2 regions of the Metabacillus sp. KH_069 genome follow, and region 2 is predicted to be linked to the other one. Evidence: riboswitches for the same ligand, from Rfam matches in the RefSeq annotation. Region 2 holds a riboswitch; the other holds the start of a gene.

Region 1 (8,654 bases), 540 kb from region 2:
CAAAGATAAGTGTAATCACGCCAGAAATCCTTTGAAGCATAAACATCCAGTTGCGGAAGTAGCCAAACTTGCTTACATTATTTTTAGCTGTAAACGCAATGTAGATTCCATAGATCGCATGGTACAAAAGCGGCAGGAATATAATAAAAGTTTCCAGAACAACTCTAAATGGCAAGCTTTCCATAAAATGTGCAGCATTATTAAATGCTTCTTCTCCTCTTGTTGCAAAGTTATTTACAACAAGATGCTGAATTAAGAAGACGCCAACCGGAATAACTCCAAGCAAAGAATGAAGTCTTCGGTTCAAATACTCTCTGTTTCCAGCCATCTCAACATAACCCCCTAGTAATCTTAAAATCTTTTTTTTAATGTTTCTCCTATTCCCGGCAATCTTTTAAAAAATAAACATTGTATGATAAAATGTGACAAATTTATTGTACTCCCAACGAGTTACAGCGTCAAGAAAACGCGTTCATAAATTTTAATTTTGTGACAAATCTTATTTTCTCCCTATTTTTACTTTCCTGAAATACTTTCAAAGCGATTTTGGAGCTTGTAATTTACTTTTATTGCATGTTCTTACCCGCCCAACTTGATATATAATAAAGTCAGAAAGAGGGGAAGAATGTGAAAAAAACCAGCGAACAAATCGATATGACGCAGCTGAGGGACATGCAAGTGCCCGCATTCGCCTATGAGCTGCTGCGGGAAGTTCTTATTCCTGATATTCTTGGAAACGAGTCCGCATCTATGCTTTACTGGGCAGGCAAGAGCCTTGCGCGCAAATATCCTGCAGAATCAATTGAAGAGCTTATTGCTTTCTTTTCATTAGCCGGCTTTGGAACTCTTTCATTGGTACATAAGAAAAAAGATGAAATGGAATTTCAGCTTGAGAGCGAACTGATCAAAACAAGATTCAAAACAATGAAAGAGCCTTCTTTTCAGCTTGAAGCGGGATTTCTGGCCCAGCAGGTGCAGCGGATGAACAAGCAGATTACAGAAACCTATGAACAAGTAAAAAAACGTGCGGATAAAGTGCATTTTACAGTGAAATGGGACTACAAAGACATGGAATTCGGCAACGATTAAAGGGATGGGTATCTAGTATACCCACCCCTTTTTTTATATCGTTTAAAGCACCTGTGCAGGCTGCTGTGATAATTCGAAGGCATCATGCAGCGCTTCAACCGCTTTTACCATGTCAGCATGGCTGATAACAGTTGACACTTTAATTTCAGACGTGCTGACCATTTTCACTTCAATTCCTTCTTGAGCAAGAACATCGAACATTTCTGCCGCTACACCAGGATTTGATACCATGCCGGATCCGACGATGGAAACTTTTGAAAGGCCGCCTTCTGATTCTATTTTTTCAAAGCCAAGCTCTGATTGATAGGTTTCAAGCACGTGAACCGTTTCTTCCACATCACCTGTTTTCACCGAAAAAGATAGAGAGGCCAGGCTGCTGTCTGTTGAACTTTGAATAATAATATCTACATTAATTCCGTGGCTTGCAAGCGTTTTGAAAATGGTTGACAGAGCGGAAAGGCCGCTTGGCAATCCGCAAACCGTTATTCTTGAAACTTGATCTTCAAACGCAATTCCTCTAACAACTAAATTCTGTTCCATCTTTGTTTCCTCCTCAATTAACGTGCCTCTTTCTTTTTCTGAGCTTGATCTGACTTCCAAGGGAACTCCATAATTTTTTGCAAATTCAACAGCCCGGGGGTGGAGAACGCCTGCTCCAAGATTAGCAAGCTCAAGCATTTCATCATAAGATATGCCGTCTAATTTTCTTGCACTTTTTACAAAGCGCGGATCTGTCGTAAAGACACCTGTTACATCTGTATAAATATCACATTTATCAGCTTTTAGAGAAGCAGCCAGCGCAACAGCTGTCGTATCTGAACCCCCGCGGCCGAGCGTCGTTATTTCCTGTCCGTCTGCTAGTCCCTGAAAGCCAGCAACGACAACTACTTTTCCAGCTTGTAGCTGATTATTAATTTTTTCTGAATCAATCCCTGAAATTCTCGCATTGCTGTGGACATTTTCAGTCTTAATGCCAGCCTGCCAGCCTGTGTAAGAAACTGCATCGTATCCTTGTGCCTGAAGAGCCATCGTCAAAAGAGAAATTGTCACTTGTTCTCCCGTTGACAGAAGCATATCCATTTCGCGCTTGCTCGGTTTTTGAGTGATTTCAGCTGCCAGTGAAACTAAATGATCCGTTGTTTTCCCCATTGCCGAAACAACAACAACGACATCATTCCCGTTCATTTTTTCCTCGATTGTTCTTCTTGCAGCATTCATGATTTTTTCCGGAGATCCAACAGATGTGCCTCCAAATTTTTGTACAACTAAACCCATATCAGCCTCTCGCCTTTCAAGTTATATTGATCGTCAGCAGGTAAAAGGGAGAATCTCAGAAAACGCAAAAAAGCAATGAGATTCTCTATCTCATTGCTTGCATAAACGAATAATGGAACTTCATTCATACAATGAGATAGCGCTCCAAGAAAAATACATCTTCTTGACAATTTTACGTCTATTAAACGCAAAACCAGCAAAAGTAAGAAATGGCTCTTTTTTTGCTTCGGCGACTCTCCCCTTTCACCCATCTTCAAAGGATTCCATTGTCCTCGGAAGGGCTACTCTTGAAGTTCGCACCTCTACCATCATTTAACGAACTAAACGATCTGGTTATCAAATTAGTTAGAATTGTAGCAAAGAATTTGTCTTTGTGCAATCTATTCTTTCAATTTTTCTGCAATAAGCTGTGCCGTGTTTGCCGGAATTCCCGCCGCCATCAGCTCTTCGAGGCTTGCTTCTTTCATTTTTTTTACAGAACCGAAATGCTTGAGCAAAGTCTTGCGACGTTTTTCCCCAACGCCTGGTATATCATCCAGGATCGATTGAAAGGCTGTTTTTCCTCTTGTCTGCCTGTGAAAAGTAATCGCAAACCGATGCACTTCATCCTGAATTCGCTGTAGAAGATAAAACTCCTGGCTGTTGCGTTCAAGTTCAATGACAGCCGGAGGACTCCCGAGCATTAAATTAGAAGTCCGATGCTTCTCATCCTTTACAAGTCCTGCGACAGGGATGGATAATCCGAGTTCATTTTCAAGTACATCCTGAGCTGCAGCCAGGTGCCCTTTTCCTCCGTCAATGATAATCAAATCAGGAAGCGGCAGCTCCTCTTTTAACACGCGCGTGTACCTTCTGCGGACAACTTCACGCATAGACTCGTAATCATCTGGTCCTTGCACTGTTTTAATTTTGTACTTGCGGTACTCTTTTTTGGCAGGCTTGCCATCTATGAACACAATCATCGCAGATACAGGATCTGTCCCTTGTATGTTTGAATTATCAAATGCTTCGATTCTTGCCGGTGTATAGATTCCCATTTTTTCACCAAGCTGATCAATTGCTTTGATTGTTCTTTCTTCATCACGCTCAATGAGTGAAAATTTTTCTTTTAAAGCGATTTTGGCATTCTGATGTGCAAGCAGCACCAGGTCCTTTTTCTTGCCGCGCTTTGGATGGATGGCTGAAACGTGAAGAAGCTGTTCTGCCATTTCATGATCAACGCTTTCAGGCAGCAGTATTTCTTTAGGCAGAATATGATTGTTCTTGGAATAAAACTGGCCAAGAAACGTTAAAAATTCTTCCTCTGGCTCCTGGTACAGCGGGAACATGGCAATATCACGCTCGATCAATTTACCCTGACGGATGAAGAAAACCTGAACACACATCCAGCCTTTATCATAGGAATAGCCAAACACATCACGATCGACAAAATCATTCAGTGTCATTTTCTGTTTTTCCATGGTTGCATCTATATGCGCAATGGAATCCCGGTATTCTTTTGCCCGTTCAAAATCCAGGTTCTCAGCAGCAGCCAGCATCTTCTTTGAAAGTTCTTCTTTAATCTGCTTAAAGCCGCCTTTTAAGAAACGGGACATTTCATCGACCATTTGCCTGTTTTGCTCTTGTGTTACCTTATAGACACAGGGGGCCAAACATTGTCCGATATGATAGTAGAGACAAACTTTATCAGGAAGCGTAGTACATTTCCTAAGCGGATAAAGACGGTCGAGCAGCTTTTTGGTCTCTCTGGCCGCCTGGACGTTCGGATATGGACCGAAATACTTCCCATTATCTTTTTTGACATTTCTCGTAACAATCAGCCGAGGGTGCCGTTCAGCTGTAATTTTAATAAAAGGATACGTTTTGTCATCCTTTAGCATGACGTTGTATTTAGGATCATGTTTTTTAATTAAATTTAATTCTAAAATCAGCGCCTCAATATTCGAAGACGTGACGATATACTCAAAATCCTTGATTTCATTTACGAGCCGTTGTGTTTTCCCGTCATGTGAGCCGGTAAAGTAAGACCGCACCCGGTTTTTAAGAACTTTTGCTTTTCCAACATAAATAATCGTTCCGAAACGGTCTTTCATTAAATAACAGCCCGGCTGATCTGGCAGAAGTGCCAGCTTTTCTTTAATTAGTTGCTCCATAGCGGACACTCCGTTTCCTTAAAGATTAGCGCAGAATAAGTATCGGTCATCAGCGCCAAGTTATTCCCTTTATTGTACCATTTTAGAGGGAGGGAGTCTTTTGTTTGCCTCCAAGGATTCTATTCCATCGGCTTTTTTGCATAGATTGTTGTTTTTGATTATAAATGTTGCCCGCTGCTTTCGACTGCAGGCACTTACCTCCCTAAATTTCAGGACTATTGCACCAAATCATTTCCTGAGCAATAATTGACAATTTTTTCGGCAGATGACCGTTTTTGCAGACATAAAAAAAGATCCGGAATACCGGATCTAATTTCATTTTAATTATGCGTGTTTATTTAATAGATCAGCTAGAGCTTCTTTAGGCTGGAAGCCAACTGTTTTGTCTACAACTTCGCCGTTTTTGAAAACAAGCAATGTCGGAATACTCATAACACCGTATTTGCCTGCTGTTTCTTGGTTCTCGTCAACATCAAGTTTAACGATTTTCACTTTATCGCCTAGCTCCTGATCAAGCTCTTCAAGAACCGGTGCAATCATTTTGCAAGGTCCGCACCAAGGAGCCCAAAAGTCTGCCAGTACGACGCCTTCGCTAGTTTCAGCTGTAAAAGTTTGATCTGTTACATTAGTAATTGCCATTATATTTTCCTCCTAAATGTTCAAGTGATGCCTAAAGTATAGCATTAAAGAATGTGACCTGCTAATTTTTTGCTCACTATTCCTTTTCCCTTACTTTGTGATGAAAAACATTTTTTCATTCAAATTAAAAACACGCCGCTGGGAGCGTGTTTTTAGGAATCAAGAATGAACTTTTAATTTCTTAAACTCTTCCGTCAGCATCGGTACAACTTCAAATAGATCTCCGACAATGCCATAATCAGCTACTTTGAAGATGTTTGCTTCAGGATCTTTGTTAATTGCAACAATAATCTTGGAGTTAGACATACCGGCTAAATGCTGGATCGCTCCAGAAATACCGCATGCAATGTACAAGTCAGGAGTGACAACTTTTCCCGTTTGGCCGATTTGCAGCGAGTAGTCGCAATAATCAGCATCACAGGCACCGCGGGAAGCTCCGACTGCTCCGCCGAGAACATCTGATAACTCCTTCAGCGGGTTAAAGCCGTCTGTGCTTTTTACTCCGCGTCCGCCGGCTACAATGACTTTAGCTTCAGAAAGATCAACACCTTCTGTTGCTTTGCGCACCACTTCTTTTACGATTGTGCGAAGATCTTTGATCTCCACAGAAACAGAAGAAACTTCACCCGTTCTTGTTTCATCCTTTTCAAGAGGAGCAATGTTATTTGGTCTGATTGTTGCAAAAATCGTTCCATCTGTCACAATCTTTTTCTCGAAAGCTTTTCCTGAATAGATCGGACGTGTGAATACGACATTTCCGCCTGCTACTTCTAAATCTGTAGCATCTGAAATAAGTCCGGATCCAATCTTTGCAGCGATTTTCGGTGATAAGTCTTTTCCAAGAGCTGTATGCCCGAAAACAAGACCTTCCGGTTTTTCAGCTTCGATAACGGCAAGCAATGCCTGTGAATAGCCGTCAGGTGTATACGTTTTCAATTTTTCGTCTTCAACTGTAATGACGCGGTCTGCACCATAATGAATCATTTCTTCAGCTAAAGCTGCTACACTGTCTCCAACTAAAACAGCTGTTACCTCGCCGCCTTCGGATACCGTTTTCCCTGCTGCAATCGCCTCAAAAGACACGTTGCGCAATGATTGATCGCGTACTTCTCCCAATACCAGCACTTTTCTTGCCATTATAAAGTCCCCCTGTTATACGTTTGATTGAAAAATCTGCTTTCAGGTAATACTTAGATTACTTTTGCTTCGTTGCGAAGAAGAGATACCAATTCCTTCACTTGTGCATCTAAATCCCCTTGAAGTACTTTACCCGCTTCTTTTTTAGGCGGCATATAAATTTCGATTGTTTTTGTTTTAGGCTCAACTTCATCTTCTTCGAGATCAAGATCATCCAGTTCGAGTTCATCCAAAGGCTTTTTCTTTGCTTTCATGATACCCGGCAAAGAAGGATAGCGCGGTTCATTCAGACCCTGCTGTGCGGTAACAAGCAACGGCAATGTCGTTTCAATGACTTCTGAATCACCTTCAACATCGCGTACGACTGTCGCTTTGTTTCCATCAATCTCTAGCTTTGTAATCGTAGTTACATAAGGAATGTCAAGAAGCTCAGCCAGACGAGGTCCTACTTGTCCAGATCCGCCGTCAATCGCAACATTTCCTCCTAAAATTAGATCTGCATCTTTATCTTTGAAGAATTCAGCAAGAATTTTAGAAGTTGTGAATTGATCTCCATCTTCAAGATCATCTTCCGTATTAATTAATACAGCCTTGTCACACCCCATTGCAAGAGCTGTTCGCAATTCTTTTTCAGCTTCTTCCCCGCCGATTGTCACAACGGTTACTTCACCGCTGTTTGCATCGCGGATCTGAATTGCTTCTTCAATCGCATACTCATCATAAGGATTAATAATGAATTCTGCGCCATCTTCATTAATTTTGCCGTTTTGAAGCGTTATTTTTTCTTCCGTATCAAACGTTTTCTTCATGATTACATAAATATTCATGTCCATCCCCCTATTTACGTTAAGCATTCAATTTAGTTGTATAGAAAAAACGTCAGGAACGTTTTATCATATCATTTATTCGCCTTTGAACTGCGGCTGTCTTTTCTCAAGAAAAGCACTGATTCCTTCTTTTGCATCTGCGCTTTCAAATACTGTACCGAAATAGCCCGCTTCTTTTTTCACCCGATCATGATACGGAAGTGTTTTAGAAGCATTGATTAAATCGATGGCTGCACTGACAGATATCGGGCTTTTTGCAGCAAATTTCTTCGCAAGCTTCATCGTCTCATCTAATAAGTCTTCTTCTGCAAAAGCATGGTTGGCAAGACCGTATTTGGCTGCCTCTGCTCCTGAGATCGGTTCACTTGTCAGCAGCATTTCAAGCGCTTTCGCTTCTCCTACATACTTAGGAAGACGCTGCGAGCCGGCGAAGCCTGGAATGAGTCCAAGCTGAAGCTCAGGCAGCCCGAGCTTTGCATTCTCGGTAACAAGCCTTACATGACAGCTCATTGCAAGCTCAAGGCCCCCGCCTAGAGCAGCTCCATGAATCGATGCGATGACTGGTTTTCTGAATGTTTCAATTCTCTCAAAAAGTTCCTGTCCGTTTGCAGCAAGCTTAGAGAACTCTTCCCCGTTCGGCACTGAAACAAATTCCTTGATGTCAGCCCCTGCTGAGAAGAATCTTCCCTCGCCATTAATGACAATGACCCTGACGTCTTTTTTTGCTTCAAACTCATCCATCAGGGATGAAAGCTCTTTCAAAACATAAGATGAAAGGGCGTTTGCGGGAGGTTGGTGAATGGTTACGACCGCAACATAATCTTCTACTTTAACATTTAAATAACTCACAGCTCAGGCCTCCTTATGCATTTAAACAATTACGTCAGGAAGGATTTTGCTAAACCCTTCCGCAGCCTTTGATCATAAGTTCATGAACGCTTCCTGCAAGTGCAGTCAGATCAAATTTCTGATCATTCATGACCCATGTTGTCACCGTTTCATCAATGGTTCCAAATATCATCTGCCTCGCCAGGCGTGTATCCAGGGCTTCACTGAATTCGGATGTTTCTTTTCCTGTTTGAATAATCGAATCAAGAATGTTTAAATACCCTCTCAGAACCTCATTGATTCTCAGGCGCAGATTTTTATTTGACTGCCTGAGTTCAAGCTGGGTAACGATGGCAAGATGATGATCTTCGGCTAAAAGAGAAAAATGTTTTTCTATCAACATGTATAACTTCTCCGCCGCTGTGTCCTTTCCTGCTATTTCTTGTTGAATTTTTTCGATAAATACGCCCATTTTTTCCTGAAACAAAGAAATCAGGATATCTTCTTTATTTTTAAAATAAAGATAAATGGTTCCGTCTGCGACTCCTGCCTGCTTGGCAATCTTCGAAACCTGTGCATGATGATAGCCATTTTCAGCAATAACTATGACAGCCGCATCTATAATTTGGAGATATTTTGGTCTTTTCTGTTTCAATATGAATTCGTCCTTTCAAACTGAATGAATCATCATTCATATTGTAATCAT
Region 2 (8,654 bases):
GTCTTTATCCAGCAGGATCTTGTGGTTAATGAGATTGACCGGTGGATTATGATGAATCAGTAAAAAAATAGAGTTTCCAGGCTTATTTATGTTCGAATCAGATAAAAAGAAACAGCGGCTCGTCTGACGGGGTCGGTTCAAGGTGCAAAACATTAAAACAACATCATAAATAACACATCATAAAACACGCCAATTAGCAGCATAATTGACGTGTTTTAGATTCAAAGAATTTGCTGAACGACTTGCCTCAAACTTTAAGGAGTTCGCACTGCAAAACCCCATTTGCACCCCTTTTTATGCCATTTAACAAAAAAGCTGCACCTCAGCTAAAAGCTGAAAATGCAGCATCACACAATAACCTTGTTTTACTTAGTCGCCTCAAGGAACTCCTCTGCATCTTCTACAGTTAGAGCGACTGCTTTTTGCCAGAAATCTTCTTTTGTCAGATCCACTCCCAAATGCTTCATCGCGAGATCTTCCACCTGAATGGAACCCGTATCTTTAAGGAGAGCAATGTATTTTTCCTCAAACGCAGTCCCCTCTTCAAGCGCTTTTGCATAGATTCCAAGCGAGAATAAGTAGCCAAATGTATACGGGAAGTTGTAGAAAGGCACTCCTGTAATATGAAAATGGAGTTTGGATGCCCAGAAATGCGGGTGATATTCTCCTAATGCATCACAGTACGCTTCTTTTTGCGCCGCCTCCATCAGCTCGCTGATACGTTCAGCGCTGACCATTCCTTTCTTACGCTCCTCATAAAACGCTGTTTCGAAAATGAAACGCCCGTGAATGTTCATCAGAAGGGCAACACTGCGCTGCACTTTGTCTTCAAGCAGGGCCAGGCGTTCTTCTTCCGTTTTTGCTTTTTTCACAGAAGCATCTGCGACAATCATCTCTGCAAATGTTGATGCCGTTTCCGCCACGTTCATGGCATAGCTGCGGTTAAGCGGATGAACGCCTGCCATTGCATGCTGATGGAAAGCATGGCCAAGTTCATGGGCCAGTGTCGCAATATTCGAAGGCGTTCCTGAGAATGTCATAAAAATGCGGGACTGGTCGCTTTCTGGGAAGCTTGTGCAGAATCCGCCCGGCGCCTTTCCAGTTCGATCCTCAGCTTCAATCCAGCGGTCTTCAAACGCTTTTTTCGTGAATGTTGTCAGCTCCTCGCCAAAATTGCTGAACTGATCGAGAATAAATTCTGCTCCCTCCTGATAGGTGACCTTTGTCTCTTTCCCGCCAACCGGCGCATCAAGGTCATACCAGCTGAGTTTATCCACACCAAGAAGCTCTGCCTTTCTTTTTAAATATTTTACTAGAGACTGCTTATTTTCAGAAATAACTTTCCACATGACATCAAGCGTTTCGCGCTTCATTCTGTTGATTTCAAGCGGCTCGCTAAGGACGTCTTCCCATCCACGCTTCTCGTAAACATTCAATCTGAAACCTGCAAGATGGTTCAGCGTCTGGGCAAATAAATCTGCCTTGCTTCCCCATGCCTTTTCCCACTCTTCAAACACAGATTTGCGGACTTCACGGTCTGCACTGGAAAACTTATTGGCAGCCTGGCCGACAGAAAGTTCTTTTACTTCCCCATCTTCTATAAAAGGAATTTTCACAGTCGACACGAGGGTGTCATAGAACTGTCCCCATGCATGATAGCCGTCTACGGACAGAGCATTGATAAGCGTCTCCTGCTCCATCGGTAATTTATTTTTTGCTTTGTTTCTGCGTTCAGTCAGCACATAAGCAAGCTCAGAAAGACTTTCTGTCTCTATAAGTTCTTCCCATACTTGATCCTCCACTTTTACAAGCTTCTGATCGAGACTGGCAAGAGCATTTTGAAACTGAGAGCTGAGCTTCGTTACTTTTCCTCTGAGCACAGCAGCGTGTTTATCCGTTGTATCCTGAGCCTGCAGACAGCCTACAAAAGCACCGGCCTGTCTCACTCTCTTCGCAATTCCCTGGAACGTTTCAAGAATTTCATCAAGGTAAATATGGTCCTCTTTTGAGCTTGGCACCTTTAACTGATCGGCCTGCTCTTTAAACAAAGGAACATCATTTTCAAGCTCTTTTAAATGATGCTTAAAGCTTTCAGACTGGCTGCCTCCTTTGAAAAAAACATCCAAATCCCAAGTCTCTGCATATGTAGCGGCTTTCATAGACATACCCCCCACTATATATTTCGTTACACTAAATAAACTCTCAGGTCTATTATATATCATTTTACTAAATATTTGTATAATTCTAACACTTTTAATAAAGAAAACTTAAAAGCGCAAAAAAAAACAGCCAGGCATTTCGCCGAGGCTGTTCGATCCTTTATTTCACTGATTTATCTGACTTACCTTCTTCGTCATCCATCAGACCTTTTGTTGCGTTTTTAAACTCTCTTAGTGTTTTGCCGGCAGCTTTTCCGAGCTCCGGAAGCTTTTTCGGTCCGAAAAGCAGGAGTGCCACGAAGACAATTAACATGATTTCGCCAAATCCCAAGTTCATCATGTGCCCTTCTTCCATGTTATATTTTCATAAAAATAGAAAGAAAACGTTATCTTTGTAAATTATAGTAGATTCGCGGGCGGATTGCAAAGTGAAGTTTCGGTGACAGTTAATTCAATATAGGTTTGAAACTTTTGGTAAAAAAATTTATCTAGTTGACATCCTCTGATCAACCTGCTAAATTTACTCTATTAAAATAATGAATAAAAATCCTCACGGCATCTCAGTGAGGTAGAGGTTGCGCCAATTAAGAGTAAGTTGCAAGAGGCTAGTGGAGCTGTTGACTGCAAGTGAAAGGATTTGGCGCCGAAGTTTGAAACAGCCACTTTGTTTCAAGCTGGGACAGTATCGAATAGGTACTGGACTGCCGCAGAGTCAATTTGCGGAGTGCTATCTGGAGATGATCGTGAGTTTTTGTGTTTTTAGCGCATGGACTTATTCTATGCGCTATTTTGTTTGCAGAAAAATGATCACATTCATTAAAAACTACACACAATATCGATAAGTATTGATATGTATAGGAGGTTTCAGTTTTGAAACAAAAGAAATGGGGATTTTGGCTTTTAACAGCCTTTGTAGTAGGAAATATGGTCGGCTCAGGCATATTCATGCTGCCAAGCACGCTGGCCCAGACAGCAAGTCCGCTTGGAGTAACCAGCGCCTGGCTCGTAACCGGATTTGGAGTATTAATGATTGCTCTGGTATTCGGCAATTTATCGATTCGCAGACCCGACCTAACAGCTGGTCCGCAAAGTTATGCAAAAGCGTTATTTGATTCACCGAAAAAGGGAAACGTTGCAGGATTCAGCATGGTGTGGGGATATTGGGTCGCTAACTGGATCAGCAACGTGGCAATCATCACTAGCTTTGCCGGCTATCTTTCTTCATTCTTTCCTATAATGTCTGACGAATCTGTTCTGTTCTCAATAGGTTCACAGGACATTCAGTTAGGAAGAGCGGTCACATTTATTGTTTGTACCATTTTGCTTTGGGGCACTCATACCATTTTATTAACGAACATGAATGGTGCCGGAAAATTAAATTTTGTTGCGACTGCTTCTAAAGTAATCGGTTTTATGCTTTTCATCATCGCTGGTTTATTTGCACTTGAGTCAGCATCATTTGGGGAATTTTATTTCCCTGTGGAAGCAGAGCCCGGTGTAACTTATGGCCTTGGCAATCAAGTACAATTCGCTGCCATTTCAACCTTATGGGCATTTGTAGGCATTGAATCTGCCGTCATCTTGTCAGGCCGCGCTTCTTCTCAGCGTGATGTGAAAAGAGCGACCATTACCGGCTTAATCATTGCTGTGTTCATCTATATGATTATCACGCTTATCACAATGGGTGTTCTGCCGCACGATCAGCTTCAGTCATCTGACAAACCGTTTGTAGATGTACTCTCTGTCATTATTGGCGATGCCGGTGCAAATGCAATGGCATTATTAGCAGTCGTGTCTTTATTTGGTTCAACCATAGGATGGATCCTGCTTTCAGCTGAAGTACCGTATCAGGCTGCAAAAACAGGAATTTTCCCTGCTTTCTTTGCAAAAACAAATAAAAAAGGCAGTCCTAAAAATGCCTTGCTGATTACGAATTTGATGTCTCAAATCTTTATTTTCTCAACGATTTCCGGAACCATAAGTGAAGCTTATACATTCTTAACAACGTCCGCTACACTTGCTTATCTTTTCCCATATCTTGTTTCATCTATTTTCTTTTTGAAGCTGATCGCTAAAGGAGAAACATATGATTTAATTCAAGGATCGCGAGTAAGAGACGGAATTATTGCATCCATTGCTTGTATTTATTCTGTTTGGGTCATTGTCACCGGTACAGCTGATTTAAAAACATTTGTACTGGGAGTCGGCCTTTTCTTGGCAGGCTTCGTGATTTATCCGTTTTTGACGAAATATATGAAAAAACAAGATTCTGCTGCAATCTAATGATGAACGGCTGCACTTAACGTGCAGCCGTTTTTTCTATTCTTTGCTCACAGCAAAAAGCTGGTTCGCACAATATTCTATGATTTCTCTTCTCCTGATAATTCCTATAAAAATCCCTTGATCGTCTACAACAGGCACAAAATTTTGCTCCATCGCCCTGCTGATGATTTGTTCCATTTCTGCATGAATAGGAATTGGTTCATTTTTCCGATGAAATTCTACCTCGGTTAATCGGATCTTCTCGGTATTATGAAAATTTAAATCAGGTGTGTTTTTGAGTTTCCATAATAAATCCCCTTCCGTTAATGTAGATACATATTTCCCCTCTTCATCAAGCAGCGGAACGGCTGAATAGCGGTGATATTCCATTCGTTCAAGCGCCTGCCTCATAGTGGCTTTTGTGTTTAAATAAACAACTTCCTTTTTTGGTATAAGGAAAAAAGCAATATTCATTTCTCCTGAACTCCTTTAAGATCGTCCATCTGACACGATGTGAATATCAATATTCTCTGTCTTTCTCATTATGGTATTCACGATGGAACCCTTTCTAATTTCTTCCCACCTTGTTCTCGCTGACTGCCCGAGAAGGATTTGCGTTATGTGATACTGTTTTGCAATATCAATAATGACCTGCGCAGGTTTGCGGCTGAATTCCTGCTCCAGCAAAAATACAGCATTAAATTGAGAGGCAAGTATTTTCCATTGCTCCGTTCTTTCCCGTATTTCCTGTGTAAACGCCTCAGGGGAATTCTTCGTTACATTCAAAATAAACAACTGAGCTTTTAGGCGATTTGCCATCCGCCACCCTCTTCTGATTAATTTCTCGGCAGATGGCCCATACCCGACACATACCAAGATTTTTTCATGAACACCTATAGGACCGTTCACCAAATTCCCGCTGATCTGCTCCATCTTTTCGTCTACATCATCTGCTACTTCTCTCAAGGCAAGTTCTCTCAGCGATGATAGATTGGTTACTGTAAAAAAATGAGTAAGGCTCTGCTCAATTTTTTCTGAGGCATAGATTTTTCCTTCTGCGAGCCGCTTCCGAAGGGTTTCGGGAGTAACATCAATCAGCTGAACTTCATGGGCATCCTGAACGAACAAATCCGGTATCCTCTCTCTTACTGCCACTCCCGTTATTTGCTGTACAATGTCATGAACGCTTTCTAAATGCTGGATATTCACCGCAGACAGCACATTAATACCGGCATTTAAGATTTCTTCTACATCCATATATCTCTTTTTATTTTTTGATCCCGGAATGTTGGTATGGGCCAGCTCATCAATCACAATGACTTTCGGCTTTCTTTGTATGATGGCATCTACATTCAGTTCTCTAAACATACTTCCTTTATACTTCATCTCTTTTAGAGGAACCACTTCCATATCTTTAATCAGTTCCTCTGTTTCTTTTCTGCCGTGACATTCAATCAGCCCTATCACAACATCGATGCCTTCGAGTTTTAAATCATGGGCATCCTGCAGCATTTTATACGATTTACCGACTCCGGGAGCTGCCCCGACGTAAAGTTTCAGCTTCCCCCTTTTCAAGTCTGCAATTTCATCAAGCAGCTCCTGTGGCGTTTTCCGTCTGAAATAAGGGTGTTTTTCACTCATTGATTCACCTCTTTAAAGATGAATGACCTCAGCCTTAATGACAGCTGAGGTGCACATTCATCATTCATTCAGCATGTTTTTTAAGTCCAGATTTAGTTGAAGAACGTTAACTCTTTCTTCTCCAAACACTCCAAGGTCTCTTCCTTGAACATGCTGCGTGATCAGTTTTTCAAGCTCTGATTGTTTGATTCCTGCTGCTTCTGAAACTCGATTGACTTGAGCATATGCCGCTTTTGGGCTTATATGCGGATCCAGTCCGGAGCCCGAATTTGTCAGCAGATCATTGGGCACTTCACTGATTGGCGTTTCCGGATTGTTTTTCTTCCATTCTTCGATGGATTCCTGCGTACGCTTCAGCATATCTTCATTGGATGGTGCATAGTTATTGGATCCTGAGCCGGCGCCATTATTGTCTATACTTGAAATTCTTCCATGAAAATAGCTGTCTCCTGCAAAGGTCTGCCCGATAAGCTCAGAACCTATCACATTGTGATTCTCATCATATACTAAGCTTCCATCTGCCTTTGCAGGAGAAATGGTTTGGGCAATCCCTGTTACTGCAGCTGGGTAAACCAACCCGCAGACTGCCATTAATAATAAGCTCATTCTGATGATCGGACCGATGATCGATTGTTTTTCTTCCACTTTAAAAAACCTCTTTTCTTCTTATATAAATAAAGCAAGAACTGCATCAATGATTTTTATTCCGATGAAAGGAACCAGTACTCCCCCAAAACCGTATATAAGCAAGTTTCTTCTCAGCAAAGCATTCGAACTCATCGGTTTATAGCTGACGCCTTTCATAGCGAGAGGTATCAGAATTGGAATAATGACCGCGTTGAAGATGAGTGCTGAAAGAATAGCTGATATCGGTGAATCAAGTCTCATGATATTCAGCACGTTCATTTCAGGAATGGCAAGCATGAACATCGCAGGAATGATGGCAAAATATTTCGCGATATCGTTGGCAATGCTGAAGGTTGTCAAAGCCCCCCGTGTCATCAGCAGCTGTTTTCCGATCGAGACGACTTCAATAATTTTTGTTGGATTTGAATCTAAATCCACCATATTTGCTGCTTCCTTGGCAGCTGCCGTACCGCTGTTCATGGCAAGACCAACATCCGCCTGGGCGAGAGCTGGAGCATCATTTGTACCATCGCCCGTCATCGCAACAAGCTTGCCTTGTGATTGTTCATACTTAATGACTTCAATTTTATCCTCAGGCTTGCATTCTGCGATAAACTCATCAACGCCTGCTTCTTTAGCAATCGTTGCTGCTGTAAGTGGATTGTCGCCTGTGCACATGACGGTCTTGATTCCCATGCTGCGAAGCTTGTCAAAACGCTCTTTCATGCCTGGCTTTACTGTATCTTTCAAGTAAATCAGCCCAAAAATCTGATCGTTCATGGCTACAGCAAGAGGTGTGCCTCCAGCCTTTGATATTTCATCTGTTTTCCGGTCTAAATTAGAAGGAATGGTTCCGCCTTGTGAGAGAACCCATTTCTTTACGGCTTCTACCGCCCCTTTTCTGACAACACTCCCATCCGCAAGGTCCATTCCGCTCATGCGCGTTTCTGCCTTAAATTCGATAAACGTTCCGCCTATTGCGATATCTGTATTAAAGACAAGCTGTTTCTTCTTCAGCAGTTCAAGAACAGATCTTCCTTCTGGTGTTTCATCTTCAAGTGAGCTAATGGCCGTCCATTGAGCCAGATCCTGCATCGCGTGATTTCCGACTGGAGTAAACTCACTTGCCATCCTGTTCCCAAACGTGATCGTTCCTGTTTTATCTAAAATGATGGTATTAATATCGCCAGCAGCTTCAACCGCTTTCCCTGACATGGCAATCACATTAAATTGTGTAACCCGGTCCATCCCCGCGATCCCAATCGCTGACAGAAGGCCGCCGATTGTTGTCGGTATTAAGCACACAAGCAAGGCAATCAATACTGGGATTTCAAGTTGAAAGCCGAGATAATTTGTATAAAAAGGCAATGTGACAACCACAATCATAAAGATAAGAGTCAAGCTTGTTAAAACCGTATTTAAAGCAATTTCATTCGGTGTTTTTTGACGCTGCGCCCCTTCAACAAGCGCAATCATTTTATCAAGGAATGATTCACCGGGATCACTCGTAATTCTTACCTTGATTTGATCGCTGACAACCTTTGTGCCGCCTGTAACAGAGTTGAAGTCTCCTCCCGCTTCTTTTATTACAGGTGCAGATTCTCCCGTAATGGCTGATTCATCTACTGAGGCAAGGCCTGAAATGACCTCTCCGTCCCCTGGAATAAATTCACCCTGCGAAACGATGACGACATCTCCTTTACGGAGCGAAGCGGAATCTGTTTTTTCCACATCTCCATTAGGTTTTACCTTATTTGCCGTCATTTCTTTTTTCGAATTCTTAAGAGAATTCGCCTGTGCCATTCCCCGGCCCTCTGCAAGTGCTTCTGCGAAATTCGCAAATAGAACCGTAAACAGAAGAATCAGGGATACCGTCAGATTAACCCAGACATTAACTTCAGTTGAACCAAAAGCAGAAGGGAAAAATGTAAGAAGCAGTGTTAGAGCAAATCCGATTTCGACAAT

What was found. Region 2 has a riboswitch for lysine ahead of AC3ISE_RS19360 (amino acid permease). Riboswitches for the same ligand answer to the same signal wherever they lie in the genome.
Region 1: another riboswitch for lysine. It lies ahead of AC3ISE_RS16640 (aspartate kinase); the one in region 2 lies ahead of AC3ISE_RS19360 (amino acid permease).

Annotation. Positions count from the first base shown of each region.
Region 1 covers NZ_CM174460.1:3,291,378-3,300,031, forward strand. Annotated here, with positions in the region: gene AC3ISE_RS16630 (succinate dehydrogenase cytochrome b558 subunit) at 1-328, opposite strand, end outside; gene AC3ISE_RS16635 (YslB family protein) at 655-1,089, shown strand; gene AC3ISE_RS16640 (aspartate kinase) at 1,132-2,364, opposite strand; lysine riboswitch at 2,494-2,677, opposite strand; gene uvrC (excinuclease ABC subunit UvrC) at 2,745-4,517, opposite strand; gene trxA (thioredoxin) at 4,842-5,156, opposite strand; gene AC3ISE_RS16655 (electron transfer flavoprotein subunit alpha/FixB family protein) at 5,316-6,293, opposite strand; gene AC3ISE_RS16660 (electron transfer flavoprotein subunit beta/FixA family protein) at 6,347-7,120, opposite strand; gene AC3ISE_RS16665 (enoyl-CoA hydratase) at 7,196-7,969, opposite strand; gene fadR (fatty acid metabolism transcriptional regulator FadR) at 8,019-8,603, opposite strand.
Region 2 covers NZ_CM174460.1:3,834,182-3,842,835, forward strand. Annotated here, with positions in the region: gene AC3ISE_RS19345 (alpha/beta fold hydrolase) at 1-63, shown strand, start outside; gene AC3ISE_RS19350 (M3 family oligoendopeptidase) at 366-2,159, opposite strand; gene AC3ISE_RS19355 (twin-arginine translocase TatA/TatE family subunit) at 2,320-2,496, opposite strand; lysine riboswitch at 2,721-2,897, shown strand; gene AC3ISE_RS19360 (amino acid permease) at 3,030-4,442, shown strand; gene AC3ISE_RS19365 (CBS domain-containing protein) at 4,479-4,895, opposite strand; gene kdpDN (KdpD-like non-kinase potassium sensor) at 4,911-6,062, opposite strand; gene kdpC (potassium-transporting ATPase subunit KdpC) at 6,123-6,707, opposite strand; gene kdpB (potassium-transporting ATPase subunit KdpB) at 6,729-8,654, opposite strand, start outside.